2 regions of the Cupriavidus sp. USMAHM13 genome follow, and region 2 is predicted to be linked to the other one. Evidence: predicted binding sites of a transcription regulator. Region 2 holds the regulator's gene; the other holds the start of a gene.
The links. Region 2 encodes FNR, which switches genes on or off when oxygen is low (the NO sensors DNR and NnrR bind a similar motif). Its sites were predicted from a motif close to TTGATNNNNATCAA; they were not measured.

Region 1: a site for FNR is predicted at 2,912-2,925, ahead of BKK81_RS22340 (universal stress protein). Genes of this name have one in related genera too.

The regions. Positions count from the first base shown of each region.
Region 1 is NZ_CP017752.1:890,743-900,864, reverse strand. It holds gene BKK81_RS22355 (Hsp20/alpha crystallin family protein) at 1-139, shown strand, start outside; gene BKK81_RS22350 (universal stress protein) at 242-1,066, shown strand; gene BKK81_RS22345 (CBS domain-containing protein) at 1,341-1,817, shown strand; gene BKK81_RS22340 (universal stress protein) at 1,962-2,804, opposite strand; gene BKK81_RS22335 (SagB/ThcOx family dehydrogenase) at 3,021-3,680, shown strand; gene BKK81_RS22330 (response regulator) at 3,746-4,390, opposite strand; gene BKK81_RS22325 (PAS domain-containing sensor histidine kinase) at 4,387-5,664, opposite strand; gene BKK81_RS22320 (helix-turn-helix domain-containing protein) at 6,074-6,862, shown strand; gene BKK81_RS22315 (DUF1840 domain-containing protein) at 7,077-7,364, shown strand; gene BKK81_RS22310 (TonB-dependent receptor) at 7,388-9,724, opposite strand; gene BKK81_RS22305 (TonB-dependent hemoglobin/transferrin/lactoferrin family receptor) at 9,992-10,122, shown strand, end outside.
Region 2 is NZ_CP017751.1:3,085,178-3,095,299, reverse strand. It holds gene BKK81_RS13610 (heavy metal translocating P-type ATPase) at 1-1,989, shown strand, start outside; gene ccoS (cbb3-type cytochrome oxidase assembly protein CcoS) at 1,992-2,141, shown strand; gene ccoN (cytochrome-c oxidase, cbb3-type subunit I) at 2,305-3,753, shown strand; gene ccoO (cytochrome-c oxidase, cbb3-type subunit II) at 3,772-4,440, shown strand; gene BKK81_RS13590 (cbb3-type cytochrome oxidase subunit 3) at 4,445-4,642, shown strand; gene ccoP (cytochrome-c oxidase, cbb3-type subunit III) at 4,639-5,553, shown strand; gene ccoG (cytochrome c oxidase accessory protein CcoG) at 5,606-7,075, shown strand; gene BKK81_RS13575 (hypothetical protein) at 7,198-7,416, shown strand; gene BKK81_RS13570 (hypothetical protein) at 7,413-7,658, shown strand; gene fnr (fumarate/nitrate reduction transcriptional regulator Fnr) at 7,734-8,459, opposite strand; gene BKK81_RS13560 (sulfite exporter TauE/SafE family protein) at 8,540-9,298, shown strand; gene scpB (SMC-Scp complex subunit ScpB) at 9,911-10,122, shown strand, end outside.

The DNA.
Region 1 (10,122 bases), on a different replicon from region 2:
CGGCACCATGCAGCGCGCCTTCACGCTCGACAGCAATATCGACGAGGGCAGCGTCGATGCGAGCTACGAGGACGGCGTGCTGAAGGTCGTACTGCCCAAGAAGGAAGCCACGCCGCAGCAGCGCATCACGATACGCTGAGGCGCGCGCAGGCCGCTTCCCGCGGCTTCCTGCCGCTTCCTGCTGTCGGCCGCCGGCGCGCGCGAGTGCGCCGGCGCCGCGCATCGCCCTGGAGGATCCGCCATGCGCCCAGCCAGCATCCTTGTCCATCTCGACAGCTCGGCGCGTTCGAGCCTGCGCCTGGCACTCGCGGCCCGGCTCGCCCAGGCTGCCCAGGCCAGGCTGATCGGCCTGTACGCCGCCTTCGAACCCGATCCCGCCTGGTACGCGATGATGGAAGGCGCCGAGACCTATATGGCGGAAGACATGGCGCGCCGCGACGCCACCCGCGCACGCGCCGAGGCGGCCTTCCACGCCGCCGTCGACGCGCTGCCGATCGCATCGGAGTGGCGCCAGGCCGACGGCGACGCCGTCACCTCGGCGCTGCGCGAAGCGCGCGAGGCCGAACTGGTGGTGGCGGGCCAGACCGATCCTTCCGAGCCGGAGGGCTATGTCGGGCCGCAGTTCCTCGAATCCCTGATCCTCGAATCGGGCCGGCCGGTCCTGGTGGTGCCTTGCGCCGGCCGCTTCGACACCATCGGTACGCGCGCCATCGTGGCCTGGAACGGCAGCCGCGAAGCGGCACGTGCCCTGCATGACGCCATCCCGCTGCTGTCCGGCGCGCAGGCCCTGCTGCTGTGCGCGGGCGACCTGCGTGCCAGCGCGACACCGCCGGCACACGCCTGCCGCGCGCTGGCGCTGCACGGCGTGCAGGCCGCACTGGAGCGTTCGCCGCCGCTGGCCGATGCCGGCGTCGGCGAACTGCTGCTGTCGCGTGCCGCCGACTTCGGTGCCGATCTCATCGTGATGGGCGCCTACGGACGTGGGCGCATGCGCGAGCTGGTGCTGGGCGGTGTCACCCAGGCGCTGCTGTCCAGCATGACGGTGCCGGTGCTGATGGCGCATTGATTCGCATTGATGCGCATTGACCGGCGCCGGCGGCGGCGTCGCCGGAATCTTCGGCCGCGCCGCCCTGATCCGCACAGCGCGCACAGGCCGATGCCGAGCCGGCATGCGGTCAGCGCGGCGAAGGCGGGCTGGGACGGGAGCATGCCGACCCGTCCGCGGCGCTTGGCGCCGGTCGCCGTGAGTGCGCCGACACCGCCCTTGCGTTCGATCAAGGTGGCGCGGCACGGCCACCATATAGTGAATCCGGACCCCGCACCGATAACAGGAGCCACCCATGAGAGTCGACGAAGTGTGCTCCCACGCGCTGCACCACGTTTCCGCGACCTGTACCTTGCGCGAAGCGGCGCAGCTGATGCGCGACCGCCGCGCCAAGCTGCTGTTCGTCACCGAGCAGGACGGGCCCTACCAGCGCATCCTGGGCGTGGTCACGGACCGCGACATGGTGGTGCATGGCCTGGCCGACCTGCCCGCCTGCGGAGAAGCCCTTGTCACCTGCGTGATGACGCCCGGGGTGATCACCACCGAACGCCACGCCGCCGTCAGCGACGCCCTGCGCAGCATGCTGGCGCACGGCGTGCGCCGGCTGGCCGTGCGCGATGGCGAATCCGCCGTGATCGGACTGTTGACGCTGGACGATGCGGTGCGCTCGCTGAGCGCCGAGGTGGACATGGTGTCCAACGTGCTGCGGCGCGAGCGCAGCGAGAACGGCCTGCCCGGCGAGATGGCGGCGACGCCCGCGTTCCGCTTGTAGCGCGTTCTGTACCTGTAGCTGTAGCGCGTTCGTTCGTGGCCGCCACCTGCCACCGCCTGCCACCGCCTGCCACCACCTGCCACCACCTGCCACCACCTGCCGGCGGCGGGCGGCGCCTTGCGCCCCCGCGCGGGCATCCCGGTCTCAGTGCGAGAAGAACACCGGTACCGTCATCGCGCCCAGCAGGGTCTGGGTGACACCGCCCAGCACCACCTCGCGCATGCGCGCGTGGCCGTAGGCCCCCATTACCAGCAGGTCAACGCCCAGGTCCGCGGCGCGCGACAGCAGCAGTTCGCCGAGCGCCGCATCGCCCGCGACACCGGGCAGCGTATGCAGCGTGGCGTCGATGCCGTGGTAGCGCAGGCTGGCCACGGCGTGCTCGCCGGGCGCCTCGCGCTCGCGCGCGGCGCCGCCATCGTGCGGCGCGCAGACGACATGCACGGTCCGCGCCAGGCGCAGCAGCGGCAGCGCATCGTGCAGCGCGCGCGTGGCTTCGCGGGTGCCGCTCCACGCCACCATCACCGTGGCGCCGACGCTGGCGAAGCGGCCCGCATAGGGCACCACCAGCACCGGGCGGCCGCAGCCCAGCAGCAACGACTCGACGAAGCGCTCGCCGATCCAGGCTTCGTCGTCGTCGGGATCGCTCTGCCCGGCCACGACGAGGTCGGCCAGGCAGGCTTCGCGCCGCACCACGTCGGCCGGATCGCCTGCCACCGCGCGCCACTCGACCGCCACCGGCGCCTCGTCCGCGGCGCCCTCGAAAGCATGGCGCATCTGGCTGATGGCCGCCTCGTGGCGCGCCTGCAGGGCATCCATGAAGCCGCGATCCTGCTGGCGCAACAGGGCCAGGCCCGGGTCCGGCTGCGGTATCAGCGGCAGGCCGAGCAGCCTGGCCCGCTGCGCGGCCGCCAGCCGGGTGGCGATCTCCAGGCGGTGATAGGCCCTGCGGCTGTTGTCGAGCAGCACCATGATGGTCGAGTAAGGCATGTTCAGGCTCCTGTGAAGACAGGGCGCCGCAGCGCCGGCTGCATTGACTGTAGCGTGCCCCCGCGGCCGCGGCTTGACCCAGCGCAAGATGGCGCGCCACCTGTCCTTTGACGCCCATCAAGCCCCGCCGGCAGGGATGGCCTAAGTTGGACAACGGAGCGGCACGCGGCAGGCCCGCCTGGCGCACCGCTGCCGCCACGGGTCCAGGAGACAAGCATGGAAGAGGTCAAGTCGCTCACGTATCAACCGCTCGCCGGCAAGGAGCCGAAGGCGGTGCGCGGCAAATCCGAGCGCACCATCGCGCTGCCGGCGCCCGACATGGCTTCCGGCCTGCCCTTGATGGGCGCGCTATGGGAACGCAAGAGCACGCGCGAGTTCGCCGCACGCGAGCTGCCGCTGGCGCGGCTGGGCGAACTGTTGTGGGCCGCCGGCGGCGTCAACCGCAGCGATACCGGCGGGCGCACCGCGCCGTCGGCGCACGGCCTGAACGAGATCGACATCTATGTGGCACTGCCGACCGGCGTCTACCGCTACGAACCGCTGCACCATACCCTGGTGCTCAAGCGCGCGGTCGATGCGCGCAACCTGACCGGCTACCAGGACTTCGTCGCCACCGCGCCGCTCGACCTGATCTATGTGGTCCGGCGCGCACGCCTGCAGGGACTGCCGAAGCCGGGGCAGGAAGTGTTCCCGGCGATCGCGGCGGGCGCCATCGCGCAGAACGTCTACCTGTACTGCGCCTCGTGCGGGCTGGGTACCGTGGTGCGCGGCTGGCTGAACCAGCGCCTGCTGGCAGAGGCGCTGTCGCTGAACGAGGACGAGGTGCCGCTGCTGGCGCAGACGGTGGGCTACACCACGGGCAACGGCGTGCAGTAGAAGAGGAAAGGAAAGGAGAGGGGGAGAAGAGAAGAAGCGCCCGGCCGCAGTGCACCGCGGCGGCCTCACAGATCGTCGGCCTCGTCGAACAGGCGGTGGCGGATCGCGTAGCGCACCAGGGCCGCGTCGTTGGCCAGTTCGAGCTTCTCCATGATGCGCATCTTGTAGGTGCTGACGGTCTTGGCGCTCACGCACAGCGCGGCGGCGATGTCCACCAGCGCCTCGCCTGCGACCAGGCGGCGGTAGACCTCCATTTCGCGGTCCGACAGGCGCAGGTGCGGAGCTTCCAGCCCTTCCTGCAGGCCGGTGGCGAGCTTCTCGGCGATCGCCTGGCTCATATAGGTGCCGCCCGCCGCGACCTTGGCGATGGCATTGACCAGTTCCATCGCCGCGCTCTCCTTGGTCAGGTAGCCGGCGGCCCCGGCACGGAAGGCGCGCATCACGTACTGTTCCTCGGCATGCATGGTCAGCACCAGGATGCGCAGCGCGGGACGCTCGGCGCGCAGCTGCCGGATCAGTTCGAGCCCGCTGCGCCCGGGCATCGACAGGTCGAGCAGCAGCAGTTCGGGCTCGCTTTCCCTGGCCAGGCGCGGCACCTCGGCACCGTCCGCCGCCTCGGCCACGATCTCGAAGCCGCCAGCGCGTTCCAGGATATGGCGCAGGCCGTCGCGCACCACGGCGTGGTCGTCGGCGATCATCACCCGGATCATGCGTGCTCCTCCTCGCCGCAGCCCGCCACCGCCGGGAAGCGCACGGTCAGGCCGAAGCCTGCGCCCGGCGTGTGCGCGATGGCCACGCTGCCGCCGATCAGCCTGGCGCGCTCGCGGATGCCGAGCAGGCCGAACGACACCCGCCTGCCGCGCTCCGGCATCTTGCCGTCCCAGCCGCAGCCATTGTCGCGCACGGTCAGCTGGTACCAGTCGCCGGCACGTACCAGCGCGATCTCGACGGCCGTCGCATGGGCATGGCGCGCGACATTGTTGAGCGCCTCCTGCACGATGCGGTAGACGGCGGTGCCGGTGCGCTCGGGCACCTCGACCTCGTCGCCGAGCGCGTGCGGCTCGATGCGGATGCCATAGCGCGTGGAGAAGTCCTTGGCCAGCCACTCGATGGCGGGCACCAGTCCCAGCTCGTCGAGCAGCGCCGGCCGCAGGTCGGCGGCGATGCGCCGCACCGAGCCGACGGTCTCGTCGATGACCGCCTGCATGGCGGCGATCTGCGCGCGCGCGGCATCGGCGGCGGCGGTCTGGCGCAGGTCCTCGTCGAGCATGGCGAGATCCATCTTGAGTGCGCTCAGCCGCTGCCCGAGATCGTCGTGCAGTTCACGCGCGATGCGCCGCTTCTCCTCCTCGCGCGCGGCCAGGATGCTGTCGGAAAGCTGCTGCAGTTCCTCGCGCGAGCGGCGCAGCGCCTGCTCGGCCAGCACGCGCTCGGTGGTGTCGCGCAGCATCACGGTGTACAGCTTGCCGCCGCCGTCCGGGGTCTGCGAGATGGAGGCCTCGATGGGAAACTCGACGCCGTCGCGCCGCAGCGCGTACAGGGTGCGCTGCTGTCCCATCTGCCGCTCGGTGACGCCGGTCACGCCGAAACGGCGCACATGGCGTTCGTGGGCGGCGCGGTAGCGCGCCGGGATGAAATCGCCGAGCTGGCGGCCCAGGGCGTCCTCCGCCTTCCAGCCGAACAGGGTCTCCGCCATCGGGTTGAACAGCACCACGCACTGCTGCTCGTCGACGGTGATGATGGCCTCCATCGACGAGCGGATGATGCCGGCCAGGCGGGCCTCGCTTTCGGTGGCCAGCGCGGCGGCGCCCGCCGCGGCCTTGCCGTCCGGCACCGGCAGCGGCACCCGGACCGTGCGCCGCCGCGCCGCCAGCGCCGCGGCGGCCATCGCGGCAACGGCAGCGATAGCGGCAACGCAGGCCGCCAGCTTCGGTGCGGTACGCCCGGCTGGATCCGAAGAAGTGGAGAAATGACCACGCAGCATGCGGGGGAAGGGGGCGGAAAAATGCCTTGGCGGGGGCATGAGATACGTTAGGCGAGTTTTGCCGACTTGGAAACTCCACCGCTCGGAGGAGATGGCCGACCCTCTCCACCCGCGCCGCATGATCCACATCCGGCATGCCTTCCCCTTCCCGGGCGATGCCGTAGCCAGGATGCCTGCCCTGTCGCCACGCCCCGCCCTTTCCCGCCCCGTCCCGTCGCTTCCCGCCCCGTCAGGGAAACCTGACATCTCTCTTCGCGCGGATGACAGCCGATTCAGCGCAGCCTGATTGGATCGGCGCCGCGCAGGTGGAATACTGGATTCACAGATCACCGGCGCGCCCGCGGACGGGCAGCCCACCGGGGCTTGCCGCGCTGCTGCGCGCGCCCGAGCCAGCCACAGGGATACCGACATGCTTGATACCTGCCCCCACGTCAGCGCGGATACCTTTCCCATCTCCCTGCCGTCGCACCGCCCGCAGCCAGCGCATGGCACCGAGGACAGCGCCGCCCCGGGCCCGGACGGCGCCGCGCGCTGCAACCGCTGCATGCTGCAAGGCGTCTGCTCCGGCATGTGCGGGCAGGCGCGCCCGGCGCCCGCCGACGGGCGCACCTGGCGCCTGGTCAAGCGCGGGCAGTACCTGTTCCGTGCCGGTGACGCCTTCCAGAGCGTCTACACGCTGCGCGCCGGCACCATGAAGACCGTGGTGCCCGCGCCCGGCGGCGGCGACCAGGTCACCGCCTTCTTCCTGGCCGGCGAGACCCTGGGGCTGGACGGCATCGACTCGGAGACCCACACCTGCGATGCGGTCGCGCTGGAAGACAGCGCCGTGTGCGTGATTCCCTTCGGCGTGCTGGAGGCGCTGTGCCGCGAGACGCGCGACCTGCAGCACCGCCTGCTCAAGGTGATGAGCGCCGGCCTCGTGCGCGAATCCGAGCACGCGATGCTGCTGGCAGGCCTTTCCGCCGAGCAGCGCGTCGCTTCCTTCCTGCTCAACCTGTCGGCGCGGCTGCGCGCGCTCGGCTATTCGTCGACGGCCTTCTCGCTGCGCATGACGCGCGAGGAAATCGGCAGCTACCTCGGCATCAAGCTGGAAACCGTCAGCCGCATCCTGTCGCGCTTCCAGCGCGAGGGCTGGGTGCAGGTCCGCTCCAAGTCGATCACCCTGCTCGACCCCGCAGCGCTGCGCGTGCTGCTGTAGCCGGGGCTGCCTTCACCAGGCCCCGCAGCGTCGCCCATCGCATCGTCGCCGCGCGACGCCGGCTCCTCTTAAGCCAGGCTTAAGCCTGGCCGCCTACCTTGCAGGCAACGGTCCGCCGCGCAGGCCCTGCCGCCCGCGCCGGCACACCGCCACGCCACGCCACGCCATCGAACGATCCGCCGGCACGCGCCGCCCGCCAGGACAAGGAGTCGACATGCTGCTCACCCTGCACAGCAAGGCCGCCCCGGACATCACGCTGCCCCGGGACCTCGCCCAATACCTGCTCGGCCTGGTCGGCAAGCGCATCGGCGAGCGCGGCGTGATCCGCCCCGACGAGCTTCCGGGCGCCATCGAGCGGCTGGAGAGCGCGCTCGGCCACGGCGGCGAGGCGCCGCTCGCGGACGCGCGCCGCAGCGCGGTGCTGTCGCGGCGCGCCTACCCCTTCCTCGACATGTTGCGCGCCGCCCGGCGGCAGCAGGCCGACATCCTGTGGGGCATCTGAGCACGGGCGCGGCCTGCCCGCGCTCAGTAGCCAACCGTCAGCGTGGCCTGGAAGGAGCGGCCGGGAGCGGGCGAATGCAGGTTCTGCGTGCCGTCGTTCCACACGTACTCGTAGTAGCGGTCGGCCAGGTTCTTGACCTGCAGGTCCAGCATCACTGACTTCGCGAGGCGGTAGCCGAGCCCGGCGTTGAGCAAGGCATAGGCGCCGTAGCGGCCCGTGCTGTTGGTCTTCTCCAGGTAGTAGCTGCTCTGCGCGCTGCCCCACAGCGACAGGCGCAGCGCGGGCGTGGCCTGGTAGTCGAGCCCGGCCGAGACCATGCGGTCGGGCACGTGGTCGATCTGCTTGCCGGCGGTGGCGCCATCGCCGGGGCCCGGATCGACGATGCGGGCCATCTGGAAGGCATAGGCGAACCACAGGTTCAGCCCTGCCATCGGCCGCAGATTGGCCTGCAAGTCCACGCCCCGGCGCCGCGTCTTGCCCAGGTTGTCGTAGTCGCCCGACGGATCGTTGAGCTTGCGCTTGACCTCATTGGAGGCCAACTGCTCCCAGTAGGCGACGCGCCCTTCCAGCCACGCGGCCGGGCGGAACTTGACCCCGGCCTCCCAGCCGTCGTTGAGCGACGGTGACAGGTCGGCGGTGCGTGGCGGGATCTTGTAGGCGCCGGCGCCGGTGCCGGCCTGGAAGGTGCGGCCCCAGTTGCCGTAGAGGCTGTAGCCTTCGGCCACGGCCAGCACCGCGCTGATCCTGGGCTGGCCGATGGTGCCGTAGTCGTTGATGGCGTAGTCCTGTCCGTTCAGGCCGTTGGCGAAGCCGCCACGGATCACGTCGACGCGGTAGGCCGGCACCAGCCTGAGCGCGGGCAGCGGCTGCAGCACGGCCTGCACGTAGGCGCCATAGACGTCGAAATCGAACGCCTGGTCGCGCGTCTGCGCCGTGCGCACCTGGGCCACCGTGGTGTAGCGCAGGCTGCGGTTATGCTGGCGCTCCATGTCCACGCCCCCTTCCAGCGCGAAGCCGCGCAGCCAGGACGGCTCGAGGCGGGGCCGCCAGGTCATCACGCTGCTGGCGCCGAACTGCTGCTCGTCGGCGAAGCGCTCCTGCTGCGACACGTTGGCGGAGTAGGTGACGTAGCGCCGGTCGCGGAAGGTATTCAGGTAGATCTTGCTGGCCCAAGATACGGTCTCACCGAGGTCGGTGTCGGCGTGCAGGCTGTACTGCCCCGTTTCGCGCGTGCCTTCGTCGGTACTGTTGAAGGCGTAGGACGCGGACGGGCGGGTGTAGGCGTCGGCCCCGGTCAGATAGCCGGGCTCCTGCGCGTGTCCGCTGTAGTAGCGCGCCATCGCGCCCACGCGCCAGCTGCCGTCGTCCGGCGTGAAGAACCACTTGCCCGAGAGCGCCAGCTTGTCATAGCGCGAGTGGTCGCGCCAGCCATCGCTGCGGCGGTAGCCGAAGGCATAGTTCTGCGCCAGGTTGCCGTTGTCGTAGCCTGCCACCGCTTCGGTATCGGCCGTGCCGAAGCTACCGTAGCCGACCCGCCCGCGCGCATAGTTGCCGCCCTGCAGCGTCTGGATGCCGGCATTGCCGGCGATGTTGTGCAGCCCGTAGCGCGGATCGTTGGTGCCGCGCACCGTCTCCAGCGAAGCGATCTCGAGCGGGAACACACCGTCGATGAAGGGCATGTTGCCATCGTTGCTGTTGCTGGGGATACCGTCGATCAGCAGCTTGACCGCGTTGATCTCGCCCTCGCCGTTGAAGCCGCGGAAGGACAGCTTGCCCGAGGTGGTGCCCTGGTTGAAATCGGTCAGCAGCACGCCGGGCATCTGGCCGAACAGTTCCCAGGCATACCCCACGCTCTGGTCGACCATGCGGTCCGCGCCGAGCACGTCGACCGAGGTCAGCACATTGCGCGTGGAGAGCTTGCCGCTCCGGCTGGCCTGCACGGTGACGCCGCCGAGCGTCAGCGTGGAGTCCGCGCGCTGCGCGTCGGCGCCGCGGCGCGCGCCCGCCTTGCCGCTCGCCACACCGCGCTCTCCTTCAGCCGCCACTTCGGCCGCCACTTCGGCCGCCACTTCGGCCGCCACTTCGGCCGCCACATCGGCCGCCACCTCGGCCGCCACCTCCGTGGCGCCGCCGGCCGCGTCGCCATCGCCGGCCCCGGTCCCGGCCCAGGCGCCGCCGGCCAGCGCGATGGTGCCGATTGCCAGCCAGCGGCGGCGCGGCCTGCCCCTCGGGGCGGCCGGAACGGCGCAAAGGCGGGCTGCGGGACGCGGGGCGGATGGAGACGGCGAGGAAGACGCCTGTGCCGCGGGGGCGGCGGCATGGCGCCGGCGCCGGTCGGCGCGCGATCGGTCAGGTGGCATTGCGCAGGGGCGGGAACGATAGGCCGCGGGACGGAAGTCGGGCGGCGCCGGCCGATGCGCGGCGCATCCCGCGGATGCCGGACGATTCTAGCGGCCGCCACCGCCGCGCGGCGTGCGACAGATCGACGCGGGACCGCCGGCGCGGCCAAATGCCACATCGTGTCTGCGAGCGTGCGCCGATAAAGTGGCGCCGAAAAAAATGAAGCGTGGGCGGCCCGCAGGCTGCGGCCGCGCGACAAGACAAGACACCAAGGAGGAAGGACCGCGATGAATCGACATGTGCTGCTGGCCTGCACGCTGGGCACCGCGCTCGGTCCGGCATGGTGCAGCGAGCCGCTGCTGGCCGCCGAGGAGAACGGGGGCAAGCGCGCCGCGGCCACCCTCGACCCGGTGGTGGT
Region 2 (10,122 bases):
CTGATGCGGCTGGCGGTGGCCATGCTGGGCATGATGCAGGTGATGATGTACGCGTGGCCGATCTACACGCACGAGGCCACCATCGACCCCGCCATGCTGCAGCTGATGCGCTGGGCCAGCCTGCTGCTGACGCTGCCGGTCGTGCTGTATTCCGCCTCCCCCATCTTCGCCGGTGCCTGGCGCAGCCTGCGCCGGGGCCACGCCGGCATGGACGTGCCGGTGGCACTGGGCATCGGCGCGGGTTTCCTGGCCAGCGTGGCGGCGACCGTGCACGGCAGCGGCGAGGTCTACTTCGATTCGGTCACCATGTTCGTCGCCTTCCTGCTGGCGGCGCGATACCTGGAGCTGCGCATGCGGCAGGCCTCGCGCAGCGGCGCGGAGATGCTGGCGCGCCAGTTGCCGGCCACCTGTGAACGCCTGGACGCCGGCGGCAATGTGGAGCGCGTGCCGGTGGCGCGCTTGCGCGCCGGCGACCGCATCCGTGTCAAGGCAGGCGAGGTGGTGCCGGCGGATGGCGTGGTCGAGGCCGGCAGCAGCGCGCTCGATGAGTCGATGCTGACCGGCGAGAGCCGGCCGGTCCGGCGCGCGGCCGGCGAAGCGGTGCTGGCCGGCTGCTTCAACACCGCCAGCCCGCTCGAAATCCGCGTCGAGCGCATCGGCGCAGGCACGCGCCTGGCGGAGATCGTCGCCGTGCTGGACCGTGCGCTGGCCGACAAGCCCCGCCTGGCGACCTTGGCCGACCGCGTCGCTGGCTGGTTCGTGGCCGCCTTGCTGCTGCTGGCGGGCGTGACTGGCCTGGTCTGGTGGGCCTGGATCGATCCGGCGCGCGCGTTGCTGGTGGCGGTGGCGGTGCTGGTGGTGAGCTGTCCCTGCGCGCTGTCGCTGGCGACGCCGGCTGCGCTGGCGGCTGCCGGCGCCTCGCTGTCGCGGCGCGGCGTGCTGCTGACGCGCGGCCATGCGCTGGAAACGCTGGCGCAGGTCAGCGATGTCGTGCTCGACAAGACCGGGACCTTGACCGAAGGACGCTTCGCGCTGGCCGAGGTGCGTGCGGCGCAGGGCGCGCCAGCCGACCAGTGCCTGGCGCTCGCCGCTGCCATGGAGGCGGCAAGCGAGCATCCCATCGCACAGGCCTTGGTGGCGGCGGCGCAGGAGCGCCGCGCGGCCACGGCGGCCGATGGGGAGGGGGACTCCCCGCCCCAGGTGGTGCCGGTCGCCGCGCTGCGCAGCGTGCCGGGGCAGGGCCTCGAGGCCCGCATCGGCGCGCGGCGCCTGCGGCTCGGACGCCAGTCCTTCGTCGCGGAACTGGCGGGAGGCGCCCCGGGCGATCTTTTGCACGGTGCGGCCGAGCCCGATCTTCCGGCAGGCGCCACCGCGGTCTGGCTCGGCGAAGCGGACCGCTGGCTGGCGGCTTTCGTGCTGCACGATGTCGAGCGCGCCCGTACCGGCGTCCTGCTGGCGCGACTGCGGGGCCTGGGCGTGCGCTGCCACCTGGTGTCCGGCGATGATCCGGCGACGGTCGACTGGTGGGCGCGCCGCTTCGGCATCGCCGATGCCCGCGGCGGCACCACGCCCGAGGACAAGCGCGACTATGTGAGCGCGCTGCAGCAGCGCGGCGCGGTCGTGCTGGCGGTCGGTGACGGCATCAACGACGCGCCGGTGCTGGCGCAGGCCCAGGTCTCGATCGCGATCGGCAGCGGCGCTCCGCTGGCGCAGGCCGGCGCGGACGCGGTGCTGGCGCACGGTGGCGTCGACGAGATCGCGACGGCGCTGGCCATCGCTCGCCGCACGCGCCGCGTGGTGCGGCAGAACCTCGCCTGGGCCTTCCTCTACAACGTGCTGGCGATCCCGCTGGCGGCCACCGGCTTCGTCACGGCCTGGATGGCGGGTCTCGGCATGTCGATCTCCTCGCTGCTGGTGGTGGCGAATGCCTGGCGCCTGCTGTCGGCGCCGGCCGCGTCCGGTGCGACGGATCCAGCCTCGGAGGACTGACCATGGAAACGCTTTACCTGCTGGTGCCGCTGAGCCTGGCGCTGGTCGTGTTGATTGCCGGCGCCTTCTGGTGGGCCTTGCACGCCGGCCAGTACGACGACCTCGACCGGCCCGCCGAAGCGGTGCTGCTCGACAACGACAAGCCGTCCTGAGGGCGGTGGCAGGTGGCGTGCGACCGTGGCCGATGCCTTCGGTTCTGCGCGCAGCGGGGGGCGCTTGATGCAGATCAACGCACGCGGGGCCCGGGCTTCATACATTCACATCATCGGCGCTTTCGCCAGATCGGTTTTCACTACTTAGTCTTGGGGGGTCTGAATGGATGTCACTGCCGCGTCTTCACGCGTCGACACCTTCAACTACGGCGTCGTGAGGCAATTCGCCATCATGACTGTGGTCTGGGGGATCGTCGGCATGGCCGTCGGCGTGCTGCTCGCAGCACAGCTGATCTGGCCGGAGCTCAACTTCAACACGCCGTGGCTGTCGTTCGGGCGCCTGCGCCCCTTGCACACCAATGCAGTCATCTTCGCTTTCGGCGGCAGCGCGCTGTTCGCGACCTCGTACTACGTGGTCCAGCGCACCTGCCAGGCCCGCCTGTTCTGCGGTCCGCTGGCGGCCTTCACCTTCTGGGGCTGGCAACTGGTGATCGTGGCGGCGGCCATCACGCTGCCGATGGGCATCACCAGCTCGAAGGAGTACGCCGAGCTGGAATGGCCGATCGATATCCTGATCACGCTGGTGTGGGTGGCTTACGCGGTGGTGTTCTTCGGCACCATCATCAAGCGCAAGACCAAGCATATCTACGTGGCCAACTGGTTCTTCGGCGCCTACATCCTGACCATCGCGCTGCTGCACATCGTCAACAACCTCGAGATGCCGGTGTCGATGTGGAAGTCCTACTCGGCCTATGCCGGCGTGCAGGACGCCATGGTGCAGTGGTGGTACGGCCATAACGCGGTGGGCTTCTTCCTGACCACCAGCTTCCTGGGCATGATGTACTACTTCATTCCCAAGCAGGCCGAGCGTCCGATCTATTCGTACCGCCTGTCCATCGTCCACTTCTGGGCGCTGAACTTCACCTATATGTGGGCCGGCCCGCACCACCTGCAGTACACCGCGCTGCCCGACTGGGCGCAGTCGCTGGGCATGGTCTTCTCGCTGATCCTGCTGGCGCCGTCCTGGGGCGGCATGATCAACGGCATCATGACCTTGTCGGGCGCCTGGCACAAGCTGCGCACCGATCCCATCCTCAAGTTCCTGGTGGTGGCGCTGTCCTTCTACGGCATGGCGACCTTCGAGGGCTCGATGATGTCGATCAAGACCGTCAACGCGCTGTCGCACTACACGGATTGGACCATCGGCCACGTGCACTCGGGTGCGCTGGGCTGGGTGGCGATGATCTCGATTGGCTCGCTTTACTACCTGATCCCGCGCCTGTTCGGCGAGAAGCAGATGTATAGCGTGCGCCTGATCGAGCTGCACTTCTGGATCGCCACCATCGGCGTGGTGCTGTACATCGCCTCGATGTGGATCGCCGGCGTGATGGAAGGCCTGATGTGGCGTGCCACGCAGCCGGACGGCACGCTGACCTACGCCTTCGTCGAGGCGGTCAAGGCCAAGTACCCGTTCTACCTGATCCGCCTGGCGGGCGGTATCTGCTTCCTCTCGGGGATGCTGCTGATGGCCTACAACGTGGCCAAGACGATCGTCGGGCGGCCCGCGGTCGATGCACCGATCCCGGCGAGCCTGCCGGCCACCGCCCACTGATACGCCCAGGAAAGGACCATGTCTGAGAATCGAAGCTTCTTTTCGCACGAGACGCTGGAGAAGAATGTCGGCTGGCTGATCATCTGCACCATCGTGGTCGTCAGCATTGCCGGCCTGGTGCAGATCGTGCCGCTGTTCTTCCAGCACTCGACCACCGAGCCCGATCCCGGCATCAAGCCATACTCGGCGCTGCGCCTGATGGGCCGCGACATCTATATCCGGGAGGGCTGTGTCGGCTGCCACTCGCAGCAGATCCGCACGCTGCAGGCCGAGACCGAGCGCTACGGCCATTACTCCACCGCGGGCGAGTCGGTCTACGACCATCCCTTCCTGTGGGGTTCCAAGCGTACCGGCCCGGATCTGGCGCGCGTGGGCGGCCGTTATTCGGACGACTGGCAGCGCATCCACCTGCGCAACCCGCGTGACGTGGTGCCGGAATCGGTGATGCCAGCCTACCCGTGGCTGGAGAGGACCGTGCTGCCAACGCATGACGTGCAGGCGCGCATGCATGCGCTGCGCCGCCTGGGCGTGCCTTACACGGACGACGAGATCGCCAAGGCGCCGGCCGAGCTGGAAGGCAAGACGGAGGAAGACGCGCTGGTGGCCTATCTGCAGGGCCTGGGCATCAACAAGCGCAATGTGCGGGTCGACACCGCGGTTGCCGGCGGGCAGCCGGCCAAGGAGTGAGGCCATGGCCATGCTGAGCGCATTCTCGACCGTGCTGTCGATGCTCTTCTTCCTCGGCATCTGCTGGTGGGCCTGGTCCGCCGGCCGCCGGCGCGCCAACGAAGAGTCGGCCATGCTGCCGTTCGCACTGCCTGACGAGACGTCGGTGGCGGGCGCGGGCAGCCATGTGGATACCACATCTAGCAGGAAGATCAGTTCATGAGCGACTTCATCTCGGATTTCTGGAGCTACTACATCGCGGCGATCGCCCTGGCGGGCATCGTGTGGTGCGTCTGGCTGCTGTTCTCGCAACGCAAGGTCGCCAAGGCACAGGGCGCGGTCGAGGACACCGGCCATGTCTGGGACGGCGACCTGCGCGAGCTCAACAACCCGCTGCCGCGCTGGTGGATGTGGATGTTCCTGCTGGCCTGCATCTTCGGCCTGGGCTACCTGGTGCTGTATCCGGGGCTCGGTTCCTACGCCGGCCTGCTGAAGTTCTCCACACAAGGCGAACTCGCAGCGCACCGGCAGGCCGCGGAGAAACTGCAGAACTCGGTCTACGCGAAGTACATGAAGATGGATATCAAGCAGGTGGCGGCCGATCCGGAGGCGCGAGAGATCGGGCAGCGGCTGTTCCTGAACTATTGCGCGCAATGCCACGGCTCGGACGCGCGCGGCAGCCGCGGCTTCCCCAACCTGAGCGATCACGACTGGCTGTACGGCGGCGAGCCCGAGACCATCCAGCAGACCATCACCAAGGGTCGCAATGGCGTGATGCCCCCGTTCTCGGCGGTCATCGATGCCAAGCTCGCCGGCGACGTGGCGCAGTATGTGCGTTCCCTGTCGGGCCTGGCCTACGATCCGATCCGTGCCGCACGTGGCGAGGGCACGTTCAAGTCCACCTGCGCGGCCTGTCATGGCGCCAACGGCAAGGGCAACCAGGCGCTGGGCGCACCGAACCTGAGCGACAACACATGGTTGTACGGCAGCTCGGAGTCCACCATCGTGGAGGGGATCCTGAAGGGACGCAACAACCATATGCCTGCGCATGAAGAGATCCTGACGCCGGAGCGTATCCGCATGCTGACCGCCTACGTCTGGGGGCTGTCGAACGCGCCGGAGGCGTCACGATGAGGAAAGTGCATCGCGCCGCGCCGCAGGGCGCGTGCGCCGCCGGAGCCAGCCAATGAATGCACCGGAGACGGAACCGCTGGCCCGCAAGGGCGGGCCGGCAACCGCAGCGCCTGCGACCGAGTCGGTCGACGAGGCGTTGTATGAAGTCCGCCGCAAGATCTACCCGCGCTCGGTCAGCGGTGCCTTCTCGAACTGGCGCGTCTGGCTCGTGCTGCTGACGCAGCTGATCTACTACGGTACGCCGTGGCTGCAGTGGAACGGGCGCCAGGCGGTGCTGTTCGACCTGGGCGCGCGCAAGTTCTATATCTTCGGGCTGGTGCTGTGGCCGCAGGACGTGATCTACCTGAGCGTGCTGCTGGTGATCTCGGCGCTGGCCCTGTTCCTGTTCACCGCCATCGCCGGCCGGCTGTTCTGCGGCTATGCCTGTCCGCAGACGGTCTATACCGAAATCTTCATGTGGATCGAGCGGCATGTCGAAGGCGATCGTTTCGCCCGCATCCGCCTCGACGGCGATCCGTGGTCGCTGCGCAAGCTGCGCATCAAGGCGACCAAGCATCTGCTGTGGATCGTGGTGGCGCTGTGGACCGGTTTCACCTTTATTGGCTATTTCGCGCCGATCCGCGAGCTGGGCGGGCAGGTGGCTGCGTTCGCGCTCGGGCCCTGGCAGGCCTTCTGGATGCTGTTCTACGCCTTCGCCACGTGGGGCAACGCGGGCTTCATGCGTGAGCAGGTGTGCAAGTACATGTGTCCCTACGCGCGCTTCCAGAGCGTGATGGTGGACCGCGACACCTTTGTCGTCACCTACGACAGCGGCCGCGGCGACCCGCGCGGCAGCCGCTCGCGCAAGGCCGACCACCGCGCCGCTGGGCTTGGCGACTGCGTCAATTGCAGCATCTGCGTGCAGGTCTGCCCGACCGGCATCGACATCCGCGACGGCTTGCAGTACGAGTGCATCGGCTGCGGCGCCTGCATCGATGCCTGCAACCAGGTGATGGACAAGATGGACTACCCGCGCGGGCTGATCCGCTACACGTCGGAGAACGCGATGCGCAAGGGCTGGTCGGCCCAGGCGACGCGCAAGCGCCTGCTGCGTCCGCGCGTGATGATCTATTCGGCGATCTGGCTGGCACTGCTGGCGGGCTTCGCCATCTCGCTGTCACTGCGCACGCCGCTGAAGGTGGATATCATCCGCGACCGCGGCAGCCTCGGGCGCGAAGTCGAGGGGCGCTGGGTGGAGAACGTCTACCGCCTGCAGTTGATCAATACTAGCGAGGCGCCGATGCAGTTCACCATTCGCGCCGACAGTGCGGAACTCGGCAAGCTGCGCGTGGAGTCCGACGGGGCGACCGGCGAACTCGCACCGACCTCGAACCGCCTGCTGGCCATCCGCGTGCGCGTGCCGCTCGAGCAGGCGCGGCAGGGCACGCACAAGATCCGCGTGACGGTGCAGGGCGGCCAGGAGGAGGGGCATGTCGTCGAGGTGAACCAATCGACTAGTTTCATCGTGCCGCGCGACCTGTAGGGCGTGCGGAGGGGATTGCCGCAGGGCAGACAAGCGGGGCGGCCACGATGCCGCCGTGCGTAACAGCAAGGAGCGAAGCCATGCAAGGACCCGCCCGACAATCATTGACGGACGCCGGCACGATGCAGCAGGCCGTGCGGCCGTGGTGGAAGGAACCCTGGCCCTGGCTGCTGATGAGCGGGCCGCTGGCGGCGATGGCCGCCTGCGGCGTGACCATCTGGCTGGCGATGACGCATCCCGACAAGCCGATCGAGGAGGGCGTCAGCCGGCACGGGCTGGTGGTCGAGCGGCAGGGCGCGGCGCGGGCAGTGTCCGGCGCGACAGCCACGGAGCGGCCATGAGACTGCGCTGGCTGATGTGGGTCCTGTGGCCGGCCTTCCTGGTCGCCGGTGTGGCAACCGCCGCGGTGTTCTCGCTGGTGGATCCAAGCGATCTCAGGCTGTTCGGGCGGCCGGTCGAGGCCTCGCGCGAGGCGGTCTACACCATCGGCTTCCTGCTGGCCTGGCTGCTGTGCTCGCTGTCGAGCGCCCTGACCTTTTATACGATGCCGGTGCGCCTCGGCGATACCGACGAACTGGAGTAGGGGATGCGCGCAGGCCGAAGGGCTGGGCAGAACGGGGCCTGTCGAAGGCGCCGGATGCCTGCGCCCTCGGCTTGGTCAGCAGCTCTTGCCGTAGATCTGCTTGATGCCGGGTACGTCGACCAGCTTGACGTGGCGCTGGCGGATCTGGATCAGCCCGGCCTCGGCGAAGCGCGAGAACAGGCGGCTGACGGTTTCCAGCTTGAGGCCGAGATAACTGCCGATTTCCTCCCGGCTCATGCGCAGCACGAACTCGGTCGACGAGTAGCCGCGCTCCGACAGGCGCTCGGACAGGTTGACCAGGAAGGCGGCCAGGCGCTCCTCGGCGCGCATGGAGCCGAGCGTCAGCAGCATGACCTGGTCCTGCGTGATCTCCTTGCTCATCATGCGCAGGAACTGCTGCTGCAGCGACGGCACGGTGGTCGACAGGGTCTGCAGGTCGTTGAAGCGCATCACGCAGACCTCGGTGTCTTCCAGTGCGGTAGCATCCGACGCGTGCTGCATCTCGCCGAGGCCGTCGAGTCCGACGACTTCGCCCGGCAGGTGGAAGCCGGTGATCTGCGAGCGCCCGTCTTCCATCGTCACGTGTGTCTTCAGGGTGCCGAAGCGCACCGCGTAGACTGCGCTCAGGGGTTCGCCGAGCCGGTAGAGCGTCTCGCCCTTGTGGACTCGCACGCGTTCCTTCACCAGCGAGTCGATCTTTTCGATGTCGTTGCGGTTCATGCCGACCGGCACGCACAGGTGTCCGAGCGAGCAGGACGAGCAACGGGGCGACATCGCGGTGACGGGGATGGAATTGAGCAAGCCGGGGCCTATTGTCGTTGAGCTGCGAGGGCGCAATTTCTGCATTTTACTGTGTGAAGGCATCCGAAGGGGAGCGAAAGTTGACTGCGGCGGTCTTTTTCAGTGTTTTTCTGCTGGCCTTGCTGGGTGGCGTGCACTGCGCAGCCATGTGCGGCGGCATTGCACTGGCGGTCGAGCGGCCGCAGGCGGAAGCGCCGGTCGTCGTGCTGCGCAGGCCGCGGGACTGGTTACGTGAACAGTTATCCATGCATGCGGGGCGGGTGGTGACTTACATGCTGCTCGGTGCCGCGCTGGGCGCGGTCGGCGCCGGTGCCTGGCGAGCCCAATACCTGCCGCTGCAGCGCGGCCTGTTTGCCGCTGGCAGCATGGTCCTGCTGGGCACCGGCCTGTGGCTGCTGGCCGGGCGCGCGCCGCAGTTCGCCGCGCTGGAGCGCTTGGTGGCGCGTGGGGCCGGAGCCCTGGCAGGCCGCCTCCGCGGGCGGCGCGCCGGTGCCCCGTCCGCCCCGATTCAGGTCCGCCCGCGCTTGCTCAGGCGTTTCGGCATCGGTCTGGCGTGGGGGCTGGTGCCGTGCGGCATGGTTTACGGTGCGCTCACCCTATCGTTGCTTGCCGGCAACGCGTTGTCGGGGGCCTTGCTGATGGGGGTATTCGGTCTCGGGACCTTGCCCAACCTGCTGATGTTGTCCGGCCTGTCCGGCGCGTTGCGCGGCTGGTCGCGCCGGCCCTGGGTGCGCGTCGGTGCCGGCGTGGCAGTGATGGGGTTTGGTGCGGCCGGGCTTGTGCGGGCGGCGATGTTGCCGCACACGCTCGCCGCACACGGCTTCTGTGTGGTGTTCTGAAGGGGGCTCTTCTGTTTTGGTGATGCGTGAGGCACTTTGTCGGGTGTGCCGAAGGCGCCGCGCTGGTGATGGGCGGTTGCAGCGCCGGGCCGGAATGCCCTACAATCGGCAGCATTGCAGTATCTATCGCGCTGGCGCTGCCGCGCGCATGGCCGGGCAACTCGAACGGCCGTCCTGAGGCCAGTCCGGGCAGAATGTTGCTGACGGACGTAGCCACCTCGCAGCAAGCCATGCCGGTTGACAAGATCTCCGGTTCAAAAGACCGGCTGGGCGTTGCGCGACGGGAGGTGCGCAACACCGTGCGGATGACTGCATCGTTCTTGCGGCGGAAGGGGTTGGACCCGTTCGCGCCGATCCGCCGCTCCAGAAGGGCGGTGCAACGCAAGAGGCCTTTCGGCCGGCGCTGAGGCCGGCAGCAGGGCAATTCTCCGCCGGACTGACCCGGCAACCCGAAGCAGAATAAGATGGGCGCGCGGCTTTCATGCGGACGGCATGCCGGCCGGCCGCGCAATGAGATGGCGATGGCGCTTCGGCCTCGCTGGATCCGAAATCCCCGAATCCTCCGGCGGTCCGCCGGGGGCAGGTGCAAAGACAGGCTGCACACATCCGTATATGAATACCCAAGAGGCGAAAATCGTCCTCGAGACTGCGTTGATCTGCGCGCAGGAGCCCTTGCGCGTGGCGGAACTGCGACGGTTGTTCGCCGATGAGGTGGCTGCCGACACCATCCGCGTGCTGCTGGACGAGTTACGTCTGGATTGGCGTGATCGGGGCGTGGAACTGGTGGCGCTGGCCAGTGGCTGGCGTTTCCAGAGCCGGCCCGG